Regions from separate parts of the Bradyrhizobium sp. P3_C3 genome, predicted to be linked through region 3. Evidence: predicted binding sites of a transcription regulator. Region 3 holds the regulator's gene; each other region holds the start of a gene.
The links. Region 3 encodes PhoB, which activates phosphate uptake and scavenging genes when phosphate is short. Its sites were predicted from a motif close to TGTCATNNANCTGTCAT; they were not measured.
Positions count from the first base shown of each region.

Region 1: AC1DW2_RS14630 (glycerophosphodiester phosphodiesterase family protein) is a predicted target of PhoB. The motif match lies at 2,387-2,403, and genes of this name have one in related genera.
Region 2: AC1DW2_RS08450 (inorganic phosphate transporter) is a predicted target of PhoB. The motif match lies at 2,519-2,535, and genes of this name have one in related genera.
Region 4: phnC (phosphonate ABC transporter ATP-binding protein) is a predicted target of PhoB. The motif match lies at 1,774-1,790, and genes of this name have one in related genera.

Region 1 is NZ_JBFUGY010000011.1:60,760-64,944, reverse strand. It holds gene pdhA (pyruvate dehydrogenase (acetyl-transferring) E1 component subunit alpha) at 1-663, opposite strand, end outside; gene AC1DW2_RS14630 (glycerophosphodiester phosphodiesterase family protein) at 918-2,270, opposite strand; gene adh (aldehyde dehydrogenase) at 2,492-4,009, opposite strand.
Region 2 is NZ_JBFUGY010000005.1:194,495-198,679, forward strand. It holds gene AC1DW2_RS08440 (putative DNA modification/repair radical SAM protein) at 1-1,034, shown strand, start outside; gene AC1DW2_RS08445 (UdgX family uracil-DNA binding protein) at 1,034-2,476, shown strand; gene AC1DW2_RS08450 (inorganic phosphate transporter) at 2,585-4,185, shown strand, end outside.
Region 3 is NZ_JBFUGY010000034.1:44,081-48,265, reverse strand. It holds gene AC1DW2_RS31420 (GcrA family cell cycle regulator) at 419-931, shown strand; gene phoB (phosphate regulon transcriptional regulator PhoB) at 1,168-1,875, opposite strand; gene phoU (phosphate signaling complex protein PhoU) at 1,891-2,607, opposite strand; gene pstB (phosphate ABC transporter ATP-binding protein PstB) at 2,619-3,440, opposite strand; gene pstA (phosphate ABC transporter permease PstA) at 3,437-4,185, opposite strand, start outside.
Region 4 is NZ_JBFUGY010000026.1:11,026-15,210, reverse strand. It holds gene phnD (phosphonate ABC transporter substrate-binding protein) at 1-805, opposite strand, end outside; gene phnC (phosphonate ABC transporter ATP-binding protein) at 865-1,674, opposite strand; gene AC1DW2_RS26350 (LbetaH domain-containing protein) at 1,849-2,520, shown strand; gene AC1DW2_RS26345 (alpha-D-ribose 1-methylphosphonate 5-triphosphate diphosphatase) at 2,517-3,710, shown strand; gene AC1DW2_RS26340 (DUF1045 domain-containing protein) at 3,729-4,185, shown strand, end outside.

The DNA.
Region 1 (4,185 bases), on a different contig from region 3:
GATATTGAAGGACGCGCCGCGCTTGGAGAAATCCTGCTGCGCCGAAGCACGCGACACCGAGGTGCCCATGGCATAACGGTTGTTCTCGATGACGTAGATCACCGGCAGCTTCCAGAGCTCCGCCATGTTGAAGCTCTCATAGACCTGGCCCTGGTTGGCCGCGCCGTCGCCGAAATAGGTGACGCTGACATTGTCGTTACCACGATAGTGGTTGGCGAAGGCCAGACCCGTGCCGAGCGAGACCTGGGCGCCGACGATGCCGTGGCCGCCGTAGAAGTGCTTCTCCTTGCTGAACATGTGCATGGAGCCGCCCTTGCCCTTGGAATAGCCGCCGCGCCGGCCAGTGAGCTCGGCCATGACGCCGTTGGCCTCCATGCCGGTGGCAAGCATATGACCGTGGTCGCGATAGCCGGTGATGACCTGATCGCCCTGCTTCAGGGCCATCTGCATGCCGACCACCACGGCTTCCTGGCCGATATAGAGGTGGCAGAAGCCGCCGATCGCGCCCATGCCGTAGAGCTGGCCGGCCTTTTCCTCGAACCGCCGGATCAGGAGCATGTCGCGGAGCGCTTTGAGCTCCTGCTCTCTGGTGAATTCCGGGGGCGAACCGCCGTCGGTCTTGTCCTGTGGAGTGCTTGCGGCGGCTTTCTTGGGTGCGGCCATGGGAATTCCGGGTCAGAGAAAACTTCAGCCCTCTCTAACCCAAGTCAAACGCCCTTGGAAAGGACCGCGGCGGCATGGCGCGACTTTCATTATGCCGCACTGCAACGTGACCGAAACTTTGCAAAACCTTTGGCGCCGATCGGGCAACTTTAGCTCACCCGTCAGCGAGGGGAACGTGAGCGGTCAACGCAGAGAAATCGGACGCCTTGTTTTGTATCCGAAATCCCACGCGCGTCCGATTCGCCGTGCCGGCCTTACCAGCCCAACTCGCGCAAATACGCCGCGCGGGCGGCAACGCCGGTATGCGTGAAGTCGCTGAAGACCCCATCGACGCCGAGCCGGTAGAATTTGAGATATTCAAGGCTCGGGTCGCCGCGATAGTCGGCGGCAAGATACTTCTTCTCGTTCCGAAACGTGAAGACATGGACGAAAAGACCGAGCTTGTGCGCGTCCGCGACGAGGCTGGTCGCGTCCTGCGTCGAAGCCTCCGGCGTCGATCCCTTGTAGGGCGTGCCGTCCGCGTTGCTGTCCTTCCACGGCGCGATCTTGAGCGGAACGATATAGGCCTTCCACGGACCGATGCCCTCGGCATAGGTCTTGATCTCGGCAAGCCCCTCGGCTGTCAGCATCGCATCGTACAAGCGCGCATCGCCTGCAACCGTCCAGTCGAACGGGCGCGAATTCGTGATGTTGTTGAGGAGAACCTTGCCGGTTTTGAAGTCGATTCCGTTGCCGTCGACGAGTTGGACCTGCCGCGTCTGAAGGCCGTGGCTGCGCATATATTTCAGGCTGCCGGGTTCGAAGCTCTGGACCAGGATGGGAGCGTCCTTGGTGTTGAGGCCGTTATCCCCGATGATCTTGATCAGGGCATCCTCGAGCGGACGGCTGCCGGCCGCGCCGCAGCCATTGGCGATCGCCTGGGCATTGTTCCAGGTCGGGTTCTTGGTTTCGGGATAAACGAGGATGGACCGCCCGGCCTCCTTGCTCTTGACCTTGGCGATGTCGATGACGTCCTGGAAGCTGATGATCGGGAGCTTGCCGTTGAAGACTTTCGGCCGCTCGTTGGCCGCGTCATAAGTGGTGCCGCCGATCCATTGCTTCAGCTCGGCCATGGTGAAATCGCTGATCGACCAATCGTTGGTATGATCCTCGCCGTCCACGATCAGCGACTTCAGCACCGATTTGGGATCGGCCGGGTCGCTCAGATCCGTCAGGTAGTCGGCAGGCACGCCGGTGGCCGACGGGGCCTTGACGCGCACACCGGGCACGGTTCGCTTGCGGGCGGCGACGACTGCATTGGTCTTCGCCACCTCGGCAATGTTGGTGTTGTCGCTCAGCCAGGGGTTATGACGCACGACCAGAACGCAATCCTTGGTCAGGTGCAAATCCTCTTCGAGCGCATCGGTCCCGAGCGCCGCGGCGAGGTCGTACGACGCCTCGGTCTCTTCAGGTACCAGGCCCGGCAGGCCGCGATGGCCAAGGACCAGTGGCGCCTTTCCATCGACGGTCAGGAAGGGCTTGGCGCCAGTTGGCGCCGGGCCGGACTGTGCAAAGGCCATCGACAGCGGCAGCACCGCCGCGCCGAACAGCATCGCTGCGACACCCATTGTCCGTCCTGAACGACTGTTCCGCATCACCAAGCCTCCGTCTTTGCCCGGCATCGCTTCGAATGCCGCAGGCGCCGAACCGAATACGGTCGGCGCTGTCGTATTGTCTCAAGACTCTGACAGACGGATGACGACGGAGAGGGCAGCGCAAGGTTGCGCCGCCCTCTCCTGCCCGATCAGATCTTGCCCCATCAGATCTTGCCCAATCAGATCTTGCCCGATCAGAAGAAGCCAAGCTTCTTCGGGCTGTAGCTGACCAGGAGATTCTTGGTCTGCTGGTAGTGATCGAGCATCATCTTGTGGGTCTCGCGACCGACGCCCGACTGCTTGTAGCCGCCGAACGCGGCATGCGCAGGATACGCATGGTAGCAGTTGGTCCAGACCCGGCCGGCCTGGATCGCCCGGCCGAAGCGGTAGCAACGGTTGGCATCGCGACTCCAGACGCCGGCTCCCAGGCCATAGAGCGTGTCGTTGGCGATCGCGAGCGCTTCGTCATCGGTCTTGAAGGTCGTGACCGAGACGACGGGACCAAAGATCTCCTCCTGGAAGATTCGCATCTTGTTGTGGCCCTCGAACACCGTCGGCTGGACGTAGAAGCCGCCGGACAGATCGCCGCCGAGCTCGGCACGACCGCCGCCGGCCAGCACCTTGGCGCCCTCCTGCTTGCCGATGTCAATGTAGGAGAGGATCTTGGCGAGCTGCTCGCTAGATGCCTGTGCGCCGATCATGGTGTCGGCCGCACGCGGGTCGCCCTGCTTGATCGCGGCGACGCGCTTCAGCGCCCGCTCCATGAAGCGGTCGTAGATGTCGGCGTGGACAATCGCCCGGCTCGGACAGGTGCAGACCTCGCCCTGGTTCAGCGCAAACATCACAAAACCTTCGATCGCCTTGTCGAAGAAGTCGTCGTCCTCGGCGGTGACGTCGTTGAAGAAGATGTTCGGCGACTTGCCGCCGAGCTCGAGCGTGACCGGGATCAGGTTCTGGCTGGCATATTGCATGATGAGCCGGCCGGTCGTGGTCTCGCCGGTGAAGGCGATTTTCGCGATCCGCGGGCTGGACGCGAGCGGCTTGCCGGCTTCGAGGCCCAAGCCATTGACGATGTTGAGGACACCGGGCGGCAGGAGATCGCCGATGATCTCGGCCCAGACCATGATCGAGGCCGGCGTCTGCTCGGCCGGCTTGAGCACGACGCAATTGCCGGCGGCGAGCGCCGGCGCGAGCTTCCAGCAGGCCATCAGCAGCGGGAAGTTCCAGGGGATGATCTGTCCGACCACGCCGAGCGGCTCATGGAAGTGATAGGCGATGGTGTCGTGGTCGATCTCGCCGATCGAGCCTTCCTGTGCGCGCACCACGCCGGCGAAATAGCGAAAATGATCGATCGCGAGTGGCAGGTCGGCGGCGCGGGTCTCGCGGATCGGCTTGCCGTTGTCCCAGGTCTCGGCAACCGCAAGGCGCTCCAGATTCTCTTCCATCCGGTCGGCGATCCGGTTCAGGATCGCGGCGCGCTCGGCGACGCTGGTGCGTCCCCAGGCGCCCTTGGCGGCGTGCGCCGCATCGAGGGCGGCCTCGACGTCCTGCGCATCGGAACGCGCGATCTTGCAGACGATCTGGCCGTTCACCGGCGAGGCGTTGTCAAAGTACTTGCCGGAGATTGGCGCGACGAATTTGCCGCCGATGAAATTGTCATAGCGTTCGGCGAACGGAACCTGGGTGACGCCGAGGAATTCCACCTTGTTCATTGATCACTCCCGATGTTTGCTGTTTGCGCAATTCGTCGCGTGTTCACGACTTGCGCCGACGATGTCGCGGGAGCGTTTTCCTGTCAGCCCAGGCGTGAGCGATGGCCGGCCGGACCTGTCGCAGTTCTGCGACAGGTGACGCAGCTTCCCCCCTCACACTCAGCCCTCACCCTGAG
Region 2 (4,185 bases), on a different contig from region 3:
ACTACGACTGCCTTTATTGCGTCAACCGCGCCTCTTCCAACGTGCCGCGTGCCCGCTTCACCATCGACGAAGTGGTCAAGCTCACGCTCGACTTCTACCGGCGCAATTACATCGAGGGCCTGTTTCTCTCCTCCGGCATCATCCGCAGCCCCGACTACACCATGGAGCAGGTGGTCAGCGTCGCGCGCAAACTGCGCGAGGAGCATCACTTTCGCGGCTACATCCATCTCAAGACCATTCCCGAGGCCGACGACGCGCTGATCGCGGAAGCCGGCAAATATGCCGATCGCCTCTCCATCAACATCGAGATGCCTGAGGAGACGAGCCTGCAGCAATACGCACCGGAAAAGGATGTGCGCGCGATCCGCCGCACCATGGGCCGGCTGCGGCTGAAGCTCGACGAGGCCGAGGAAAACCGCAGCACAAAGACGAAGGCCAGGCCGCAGCGTTTTGCACCGGCCGGGCAAAGCACGCAGATGATCGTCGGCGCCGACACGGCCTCCGATCACACCATCCTGCACACCAGCGCCAATCTCTACGGCTCCTACAGGCTGCGGCGCGTCTATTACTCCGCCTTCAGCCCGATCCCCGATGCCAGCCGCGCTTTGCCTCTGGTACAGCCGCCGCTGCTGCGCGAGCACCGGCTCTACCAGGCCGACTGGCTGATGCGGTTCTACGGTTTCGACGTTGCGGAGATCGTTGACGACAGCGCGATGCTGTCGCTCGACATCGATCCGAAGCTCGCCTGGGCGCTGCGCCATCGCGACCGCTTCCCGCTCGACGTCAACCGCGCCAGCCGCGAGGAGCTGTTGCGCGTGCCCGGCTTCGGCACCAAGGCGGTCGAACGCATCATCGCGACACGACGCACCACCACGATCCGCCTCTCCGATCTCGCGCGGCTGCATGTGCCCCGCAACAAGGCGCTGCCTTTCATCGTCCTCAGCGATCACCGGCCCGCGCCGCACCGCCTCGACGAGGCGCGGCTGATCGAACGGTTCAAGCCGAAGGCAACACAACTGGGGTTTGGCTTCTGATGCAGTACATCACCCTCGACACCGAAACCGATTTCGACGGCTGGCGCAAAGCCGCGCGGTCGCTCGTGCTGCATCATGTGCAGCCGACCGATGTCACCTGGACCGTACAAGGCGGCGAAGCCGAGTTGTTCGCACCGCCCGCGCCGTCTCCGATACTTGAGGTGAACGACGGCACCTTCAACGTCTCGGCAAAATTCGTCGAGCTCGCCAAGGCCGCGATCCTGCATCGCGACGGCGAGCGCTTTGCGATCCTCTATCGCCTGCTCTGGCGCTTGAAAGACAATCACGATCTCATCGAGGTCGTGACCGATCCCGATGTCGCGCAGGTCACGGCGATGGCACGAGCGGTTCATCGCGACGAGCACAAGATGCATGCCTTCGTGCGCTTCCGCGAGATCGGCCGCGAACGCGCGGCGCATTACGTCGCCTGGTTCGAGCCGGAGCATTACATCGTCGAGCTCGCCGCACCGTTCTTCGCCAAGCGCTTCGCCGACATGCCCTGGTCGATCCTGACACCCGATCTGTGTGCGCATTGGGATGGCCACGCGCTCTCGTTCACGTCGGGCGTGAGCAAGAACGAAGCACCCGGCGAAGACCGGCTCGAGGAAACCTGGCGGCGCTACTACGCCAGCATCTTCAATCCGGCGCGGCTGAAGGTGAAGGCAATGCAGACGGAGATGCCGAAGAAATATTGGAGGAACCTGCCCGAGGCGTCGATCATTAAGCCCTTGATCGAGGACGCCGAGCGCATGACCGGCGCCATGATCGCCAATGCTGCAACCGATCCGCACAAGCCCCAGAGGCGGCCGGAGGCTCCGATGCCACGCAAGCTGGTTGCCGACGATCTCGAAGCGCTCCGCGAGGAGGCCGCCCATTGCCGCGCCTGCCCGCTCTACAAGGACGCGACGCAGACCGTGTTCGGCGAGGGCCCGAAAGACTCGACCATCATGCTGGTCGGCGAGCAGCCCGGCGACAAGGAAGACCTCGCCGGCCATCCGTTCGTCGGCCCGGCCGGCCAGATGCTCGATCGGGCGCTTCAGGAAGCCGGCGTCGACCGCAACAAGGTCTACGTCACCAACGCGGTCAAGCACTTCAAATTCGTGCCGCGCGGAAAGATCCGTCTGCACCAGAAGCCGGCGACGCCGGAGATCCGGGCGTGCCGGCAATGGTACGAGCGGGAAGTTTCGGCAATCCAGCCCGAGCTCATCGTGGCGATGGGCGCCACCGCCGCGCAAAGCGTGTTCGGCAAGATCACCCCGATCGGCAAGACCCGTGGCCGGCTCATAGACCTGCCCGACGGGCGCAAGGCGCTGGTGACAGTGCACCCGTCCTATCTGCTGCGACTGCCCGATCCGGAAGCCAAAGTGCTGGAATATCAGCGCTTTGTCGAAGACCTGAAGATTGCCGCCGGTTTGCAGAAGAAAGCCGCACGCGCCGCCTAAATACTGGCAAATACTGGAGGGAAAGCGACTTTACGACGCAGCTGTCATCCAGCCTTCAAATCCATCGCGGACAATAGCCCTTCAAATTAGTTAAGGGGGCGTCTAAAAATGACAGATGTTGCATTCGACCGTGCGGTAGGCGATCCGACGCCTGTCCAGCCGGCTTCCAGGCCAAATCTCGACAAGGGTTTTAACCCGCTCACGATGATCCTGTTCTTCGGCATCCTTGCCGCAGGCCTGCTGTTCGTTGCCTACAGCATCTATGTCGACGTCAACGCGACCGGCACGAAGGTGACGACCTTCCTGCCCTACATCCTCCTGTTCGTCGCGCTGCTGATCGCGCTCGGCTTCGAATTCGTCAACGGCTTCCACGACACCGCCAACGCGGTGGCGACCGTGATCTACACCCATTCGCTGCCGGCTGAATTCGCGGTGATGTGGTCGGGCTTCTTCAACTTCCTCGGCGTGCTGCTGTCCTCCGGCGCGGTCGCGTTCGGCATCGTCTCGCTGCTGCCGGTCGAGCTGATCCTCCAGGTCGGCTCCAGCGCCGGCTTCGCCATGGTGTTCGCACTGCTGATCGCCGCGATCATCTGGAACCTCGGTACCTGGTATTTCGGCCTGCCCGCCTCCTCCTCCCACACGCTGATCGGCTCGATCATCGGCGTCGGCATCGCCAATGCCGTCATGCGCGGCCGCGACGGCACCTCGGGCGTCGACTGGAGCAAGGCCACCGAGATCGGCTACGCGCTCCTGCTGTCGCCGCTGTTCGGCTTCATCTGCGCCGCCGTGCTGCTGCTGTTGCTCAAGTTCATCGTGCGCAACCCGGCGCTCTATGCCGCGCCCGAAGGCAACAAGGCGCCCCCGCTGTGGATCCGCGGCCTGCTGATCGCGACCTGCACCGGCGTCAGCTTCGCCCACGGCTCGAACGACGGCCAGAAGGGCATGGGCCTCATCATGCTGATCCTGATCGGCACCGTGCCGACGGCTTACGCGCTCAACCGCGCGCTGCCGGAGAGCCAGGTCGCCCAGTTCCAGAAGGTCTCGGACGCAGCCTCCAAGGTGATCGCGGCCAAGGGCGCCGGTCACTCGATCATCGGCGATCCCCGTCCTGCGGTGACGCAGTACATCACCTCGCACCACATCAGCGAAGGCACCTACCCCTCGCTGTCGGTGCTGGTGAAGGATGTCGGCGACCAGGTCGCGAAGTACGGCTCGCTCAACAAGGTACCGGCGGAAGTGGTCGGCAACACCCGTAGCGACATGTACCTGACCTCGGAAGCGATCCGCTTCCTGATGAAGGACAAGGAAAACGACCTCAACAAGGAAGAGGTCGCGACCTTGAACGCCTACAAGGGCGGCCTCGATAGCGCCACGAAGTTCATCCCGACCTGGGTGAAGGTCGCCGTCGCCATCGCGCTCGGCCTCGGCACCATGGTCGGCTGGAAGCGCATCGTCGTCACCGTCGGTGAGAAGATCGGCAAGACCCATCTCACCTACGCACAGGGCGCCTCCGCCGAGCTGGTCGCCGCCGCCACGATCGGCGCCGCCGACGTGTTCGGCCTGCCGGTCTCGACCACCCACGTGCTGTCGTCGGGTGTCGCCGGCACCATGGCCGCGAACGGCTCGGGCCTGCAGATGGCGACCATCCGCAACCTGCTGATGGCCTGGGTGCTGACGCTGCCCTGCGCGATCGCGCTGTCGGCCACGCT
Region 3 (4,185 bases):
TTGCGCAACGCACCATTGACCGGCCCGGAAAACGAAACGTGCCGCCTTTTAAGGGCGGCACGCCTGACTATCTTATGCCTGGTGAAACCGGTGTCAATGCCGCCCGGAAAGCCTCGCGAAACGCAGAATCCGTAGTCTTGCGGTGGCGATTTTGCGTATTTCCGCCACGGAACATGTGGAAGCGAGTCGGCGGACTCTTGCGCGTGAGTCACGCCATATTGTAGCGTTTGGCTTGTCAGATACGACATCTCGTGCAGCAGTTCTGATCCTCTAAGTCCTCATGTACCGGCGTAAGCGTTCGGGCGCATCTGGTGCGCCCGGCGAGCCTTAAGGGATTCTGGCGGCACGGGTTTTTCGAAGCTTAGGCATTCGCCGTGCGGCCGCCAGGATGGCAGGCGCCGACGAAGGAAAGGGTGCAATGACCGTTTTGACCTGGTCGGATGATCGCGTCGAGCAGCTGAAAAAGCTCTGGGAGGCCGGACTTTCGGCCAGCCAGATCGCCGCTGAACTCGGCAATGTGACCCGCAATGCCGTGATTGGCAAAGTGCACCGGCTCGGCCTGTCGGGCCGCGCCAAGAGCCCTTCGTCGGCAGCGCCGCGGCCGCGCAAGGCGCGCCCCGCCCAGCACATGATGCGGGTGACACGCCCGATCGCGCGCGGCAACACCGCGCTGGCGCAGGCCTTCGAAGTCGAGGTCGAGGCCGAACCGGTCACCTACGACAACGTCGTGCCGATGAGCCAGCGGCTGTCGCTGCTGGAGCTGAACGAGGCCACCTGCCACTGGCCGGTCGGCGATCCCTCGAGCCCGGATTTCTTCTTCTGCGGCGGCAAGGCGCTCTCCGGCCTGCCCTACTGCGCCCAGCACTCGCGCGTGGCGTATCAGCCCGCGGCCGATCGCCGGCGCGCACCGGCGAAGCCGGGTCCGCGCTGAAGTCGTTCTGAGCTCAGAAAGGAGCCGTCACACGATGGCGGCTCAACAAATCCGATGTCGTTCCGGACAAGCGCGCCTCAAGCGCGCGCAGATCCGGGACCCTTAACCACCGCAAGATGTGGCTACGGGGACTCGGAGTTACCTTTTGGCACAATAATCACTCGCGGTGGGTGTCCCGGACCCGCGCTTACGCTTGTCCGGGACGACACCGAGAGTGTGGCCGCAGCTCACCGAGCTTACGCCTGCTCCGCCTTCGCAAAGCGATCATCCAGTGCGTAGCCCGCGCCGCGGACGGTGCGGATCGGGTCCTGCTCGCGGCCGAGATTGAGCAGCTTGCGCAGGCGGCCGATATGGACGTCGACGGTGCGCTCGTCGATGTAGATGTCACGGCCCCAGACGCTGTCGAGCAGCTGCTCGCGCGAGAACACGCGGCCGGGATGCTCCAGGAAGAACTCCAGCAGGCGATATTCGGTCGGGCCGAGATCGATCGGCCGACCCGAACGCGCCACGCGACGCTTGTCGCGGTCGAGCTCGATGTCGCCATAGGCGAGCACGGTGGCGAGCCGCTCGGGGCTGGCGCGCCTGAGCAGGCCCTTCACGCGTGCCAGCAGCTCCGGCACCGAGAACGGCTTGACGATGTAGTCGTCGGCGCCGGTCGCAAGGCCCCGCACCCGCTCGCTCTCCTCGCCGCGCGCGGTGAGCATGATGATCGGGAGCTGCTTGGTCTCGGGCCGGGTGCGCAGCCGCCGGCACAGCTCGATGCCGGAGAGGCCCGGCAGCATCCAGTCGAGCACGATCAAATCGGGGATGTGCTCCTTGAGGCGGGTGTCGGCATCGTCGCCGCGCATCACCGTCTCGACGTCATAGCCGTCGCCTTCGAGGTTGTAGCGGAGAAGCTCGGTGAGAGCTTCCTCGTCCTCAACCACCATAATGCGTGCGCCCATGGTGTTCGTCGCTCCTTAAGTGTTCGGGACCGTCGTGGCGAAGGTCGTCATGTCGCCCTTCGGCCGCTTGTCGGTGATCGCCTGGCCCTCGATCATGTAGAACACGGTCTCGGCGATGTTGGTGGCGTGGTCACCGATGCGCTCGATGTTCTTGGCGCAGAACATCAGATGGATGCAGAACGAGATGTTGCGCGGATCCTCCATCATGTAGGTGAGGAGCTCGCGGAACAGCGAGGTGCAGATGGCGTCGACTTCCTCGTCGCCCTTCCACACCGCCATCGCCGCCGGCAGATCGTGCGCGGCATAGGCATCCAGCACCGACTTGACCTGTTGCTGCACGAGGTCGGTCATGTGCTCCAGACCGCGGAACAGCTTGAGCGGATGGAAATCCGTCTCCAGCGCCGCGACGCGCTTGCCCATGTTCTTGGCGAGGTCGCCGATCCGCTCGAGATCGGTCGCGACGCGCATGGCGCCGACGATCTCGCGCAGATCCACCGCCATCGGCTGGCGGCGCGCGATGGTGAGAACGGCGCGCTCCTCGATCTTCTTCTGAAGCGCGTCGAGCTCGGCGTCGATGGTGACGACGCGCTGGCCGAGCGCGACGTCGCGGCGGATCAGCGCGTCGACGGAATCGACGATCATGCGCTCGGCGATGCCGCCCATCTCAGCGACCAGGCGCGTGAGCTCCTGGAGGTCGGTGTCGAAGGCCTTTGCGGTATGTTCAGAACCCATGTTCCGTCTCCTCAGCCGAACCGGCCGGTGATGTAATCCTGCGTGCGCCGGTCGGTCGGCGACGTGAAGATCTTGCTGGTGTCGTCGAACTCGATCAGCTCGCCGAGATACATGAAGGCGGTCTTGTCGGAGACGCGCGCCGCCTGCTGCATGTTGTGGGTGACGATCGCGATCGTGTAGTTCTCGGATAGCTCCTGGATCAGCTCCTCGACCTTGGCGGTCGAGATCGGGTCGAGCGCCGAACAGGGTTCGTCGAACAAGATCACCTCGGGCCGCACCGCGACCGTGCGGGCGATGCAGAGGCGCTGCTGCTGGCCGCCGGAGAGCGACAGGCCGGAGGCGTTGAGCTTGTCCTTGACCTCGTTCCACAGCGCGCCGCCGCGCAGCGCCTTCTCGACGCGGTCGTCCATCTCGGACTTCGAGATCTTCTCGTAAAGGCGGATGCCGAAGGCGATGTTCTCGTAGATCGTCATCGGGAACGGCGTCGGCTTCTGGAACACCATGCCGACGCGGGCGCGCAACAAATTGAGGTCCAGCTTGGGGTCGAGGACGTTGGTCTGGTCGAGCATGAGCTGACCGGTGACGCGCTGGCCCGGATAGAGGTCGTACATCCGATTGAAGATGCGCAGCAGGGTGGACTTGCCGCAGCCAGACGGGCCGATGAACGCCGTGACGCGGTTGGTGCCGAGCGCCAGATTGATGTTCTTCAGCGCGTGGTGCTCGCCGTAATAGAAATTGAGGTTGCGCACCGTCACCTTGGCCGGAGCTTCGGGCAGCACCGGCGCCTGGGGCAAACCACCGGCCGCGCTCATCGATACGGAAAGATCACTCATTTTGCGGTCCTCTCGGCGCTCAGAATGCGCGCGCCAATATTCAGGGCAAGAACGGTCAGGGTGATGAGCAGCGCGCCGCTCCAGGCGAGCTGCTTCCAGTAGGCGTAGGGGCTCTGCACGAAATTGTTGATGGTGACCGGCAGGTTCGCCATCGTCTTGTTCAGACCCAGGCTGAAGAACTGGTTCGACAGCGCGGTGAAGAGCAGCGGCGCGGTCTCGCCGGCGACGCGGGCGGTGGCCAGCATCACGCCGGTGATGAGGCCCGAGCGCGCCGCGCGATAGGCGATGCGCTTGATCACCAGCGAGCGCGGCAGGCCGAGCGCCGAGGCCGCCTCACGCAGTGCGTTCGGCACCAGCAGCAGCATGTCCTCGGTCGTGCGCAGCACCACCGGGATGACGATCACCGCAAGCGCGAGGCAGCCGGCAATCGCCGAGAAGCCGCGCATCGGCACCACCACCGCACCATAGATGAACAGGCCGATGATGATCGAGGGCGCCGACAGGAGGATGTCGTTGATGAAGCGGATCACCGAGGTCAGGCGGTCGTTGCGGCCGTACTCGGCGAGATAGGTGCCGGCGAACAGACCGAGCGGCGCGCCGATGCCGACGCCGAGCACGGTCATGATGATCGAACCCACGATGGCGTTGCGCAGGCCGCCCTCGGTCGAGCCCGGAGGCGGCGTGTCCGCAACGAAGAGCTCCAGGTTCAGGCCGGCAATGCCGTTGTAGAGCAGCGTTATCAGGA
Region 4 (4,185 bases), on a different contig from region 3:
CCTTGGCCGGCGCGTCGAAGAACGCCTTGGCGATCGCCGCCTTGGCATCTTCCGGCAGGTCGGAATTGTAGGCGTAGGGGCCGTTGATGATCGGTGCCGACTTGTGGATGATCCGGAAATCGTCCTTCTTCATCGGCGAGCCGTCCGCGTTCTTCAGCATGCCCTTGGTTAGCATCTGCGCCAGCGTGGAATCGTCATCGCTGGTCCACTGGTTGGCCGCAACGTCGACGGTGCCCTGCGCCAGCGCCAGGATCGCGTTCTCGTGGCTGCCAGTGAAGACGACCTTGCTGAAATAGGTGTCGGCATCCGTGATGCCCATCTTGTCGAGCTCGAAGCGCGGCACGTTGTTGCCGGAGGTCGAGTTCGGGTCGACGAGGCCGAGGTTCTTGCCCTTGAGCTGGTCGACGCTCTTGTAGGGGCTGCTCGCCTTGACGAAGAACACCGAGTAGTAGCCGGTCGAACCGTCGGCGTTGATGTCGTTGGCGAAGGCATCGGTCTTGACGCCGGTCAGGCGGGCGCGGGCGAACGACGCCGAGCCGTAGCTGGCGATATGGATGTTGCCGGCGCGCTGGCCTTCGATGACGGCAGCGTAGTCGTTGGCGATGCGCAGCGTGACCTTCACGCCCAATTCCTTGGAGAGATAGTTCATGAACGGCGCCCAGCGCTCGGTCACGCCCGAGGCGTTTTCCGCCGGAATGACCGCGAAGGTCAGTTCGGGATATTTGGCTTTCCAGTCGTCGGCGGAGGCCGAGGTCGTGAACGCGAGCGCGGCGGCGCCGGCAAGAACGAGTCTGCGAGTGATCATGATACCCTCTTCATCGGTTGGGGTCGGTTGACGCAAAAATTGGCAACTACAGGCGCAGCTCAGGCGGCCGCGGCCGTTCCGAGCGCCGGCACGCCCTCAGGCGCCGGCACGGGCATTCCGCCCATGACGTCGGAGGCTTCGAGATCGTAGAGCTCGCGCGCGACGTGGTCGGTCAATTCGGCCGGCGCGCCGTCGAACACCACGCGCCCCTGCGCCATGCCGATCAGGCGGTCGCAATAGCTGCGCGCCAGATCGAGCGAATGCAGGTTGCAGAGCACGGTGATGCCGAAATGCTTGTTGATGCGCAGCAGCGCATCCATCACGATCTTGGTATTGCGCGGGTCGAGCGAGGCGATCGGCTCGTCGGCGAGGATGATGTCGGGCTGCTGCACCAGCGCGCGGGCGATCGCAACACGCTGCTGCTGGCCGCCGGAGAGCTGGTCGGCACGCTGGGCGGCGAGCGAGGCGATATCGAACTGCTCGAGCGCCGACATCGCCAGCGCCTTGTCGTGCTCGGGCCAGGTCTGCGTTAGCGAGCGCCAGGCCGGCATCGTCGCGAGGCGCCCCATCAGCACGTTGGTGAGCACGTCGAGCCGGCCGACCAGGTTGAACTGCTGGAAAATCATCGCCGAGCGCGCCCGCCACTGCCGCAATTCCTTGCCGTGCAACGCGGTGACGTCGAGGCCGTCGAACAGGATGCGGCCCTGCGTCGGCGTCGCCAGGCGATTGATCATGCGCAGCATGGTCGACTTGCCGGCGCCGGAGCGCCCGATCACACCGACGAAGCCGCCGGGGGAGATTTGAAACGAAGCGTCGTCCACCGCGGCTTTTGCGCCGAAGCGGCACGTCAGACCTTCAACCACCAGCATAGAGGGCTCCAGAGTAGCTGGCTGCCACCGCTAACGCCGGCACTTGACACTTGTGTGACACGCGGATCGCGGTGCGGCGATCCTACACACCTCTTCCCCTGTCATCGCATCGTCATGACGTTGTCATCAGGGCGCTTGAAGAGGTACGCCCGCCCTCGACCTCTCGGATGCAGCATGGCCGGCAAAACGCTCTCGGTTCAACCGACCATCGACCCTTCGGCGAAGCTGCATGAGACCAGGCTCGGCACCTATACCGAAGTCGGTGCGCGCACGATCCTCACTGAAGTCACGATGGGCGATTACTCCTATGTCGTGAACGACGCCCAGATCACCTACACCACGATCGGAAAATTCTGCTCGATCGCGGCGATGACCCGCATCAATCCCGGCAATCATCCGATGCATCGCGCGACGCAGGCGCATTTCACCTATCGTTCCAGCGCCTATTTCGAAGGCGAGAGCGACGACACCGAGTTCTTCGACTGGCGGCGCCAGCATCACGTCCATATCGGCCACGATGTCTGGATCGGCCATGGCGCGATCGTGCTGCCCGGCCGCAACATCGGCACCGGCGCGGTGATCGCGGCCGGCGCCATCGTCACCAAGGACGTGCCGGCCTACACCATCGTCGCCGGCAATCCGGCGCGCATCGTCCGACGGCGGTTCTCGGAAGACGTCGCCGGACGGCTGGCCCGGCTCGCCTGGTGGGACTGGGATCACGACAAATTGCGTGAAGCACTGCCCGATTTCCGCAAGCTCGGGATTGAAGATTTCCTCTCGGCATATGAAGCACGGGCAAGCTCCCTCACCCGTTCTCCTGCCAGCAAACGAAGCGCGGTCGCGTGACAGACATCTTCCTTGAGGGCGGCCGGGCCCTGATCGGCTCCGAGCTCGTCGAAACTTCCATTCTGGTGTCCGGCGCGGACATTGCGCAGGTCGATGCCTCTCGCGGCCGGACGCGACTGGCGATCGATGCGCGCAACCTGCTGGTGCTGCCCGGCATCGTCGATCTGCATGGCGATGCCTTCGAGCGCCAGATGATGCCGCGTGCCGGCGTCGACTTCCCGATCGACGTCGCGCTCGCCGACAGTGACCGCCAGGCGATCAGCAACGGCATCACCACCGTGTTTCACGCCACGACCTGCTCATGGGAGCCGGGCCTGCGCAGCGCCGGCAATGCGCGCGCCCTAATGGAGGCGATCGAGCGGCAGCGCCCGCAATTCGCCGCCGACACCCGTTTCCACCTGCGGCACGAGACCTACAATCTCGATGCAGAGGCCGAGATCCGCCAGTGGCTCGCCGAGGGCCGCGTCGACCTGTTCGCCTTCAACGACCACATGGACGGCACCGTTGCCGACATGGCCAAGCCGCGCAAGCGCAACCGCATGGTGGAACGCACCGGCCTCTCGGGCGAGGAATTCGACCGGCTGGTGGAGCGTGTGCTTTCGCGGGCCAGTGAAGTGCCGGCTTCCGTGTCGCGGCTCGCCGCAACTGCTCGCGCGGCCGAGGTGCGGATGCTCTCGCACGACGATGCGACGCCGGCGATGCGGCAGGAGTTTCGCGAGCTGGGCGCTGACATCGCGGAGTTTCCGATCAACGAGGAGACCGCGCGAGCGGCCGCGTCCGCCGGCGATGCCATCGTCTACGGTGCGCCGAATGTCGTGCGCGGTGGCAGCCATACCGGCTGGACCCGGGCGTCCGACATGATCGCGAAGGGGCTCTGCTCGGTGCTGGCGTCGGACTATTACTATCCCGCGCAGCTGCTCGCCGCGTTCCGCCTCGCCGCCGACGGCGTGCTGCCGCTGACCGAGGCGTGGAACCTGGTGTCCGCGGGACCGGCCCGCGCGACCGGCCTTGCCGATCGCGGCGTGCTCGCGGAAGGACGCCGCGCCGACATGCTGCTGGTCGACGACGGCGTGCCGCTGCGGCCGCGGCTGATCGCGGTGGTATCAGGCGGAAAGCTCGTGCATCTCACCGATGCGACGCGACTGCTCGCTGCGGCGGCGACGCCGCGCGAAGCTGTTGTTGCGGCCTGAACCGGTTATGCTCGGGCAATGACGGATTTTCCCCGCTACGCGATCTACTTTGCCGCCGGCGCCGACAGCGTCCTCTCCCACTTCGGCGCCGAGCTGCTCGGCTACGATGTCTACACCAGCGACGAGGTGCCGTTCCCTGCCGACGCATCGCGTGTTGCGCCGGATTGGCGCGACGTCACGGCCGATCCCCGCAAATACGGTTTCCACGGCACGCTGAAGGCGCCGATGGCGCTGGCGCCCGGCAGGACTGAAGCCGAGCTCGTCGCAGCCTGCGCGGCCTTTGCGGGCAAGGCGCGGCCGATGCCGTCAATCCGCCCGGTCGTCGACTCCATCAGCGGCTTCATCGCGGTGATTCCGACCGAGCCGGTGGGCGCGCTCCAGCAACTTGCCGCCGATTGCGTCCGCGAATTCGACGACTTCCGAGCGCCCATGACGGCGGAAGACCGCACGCGGCGCAAGCCCGACAAGCTCACCG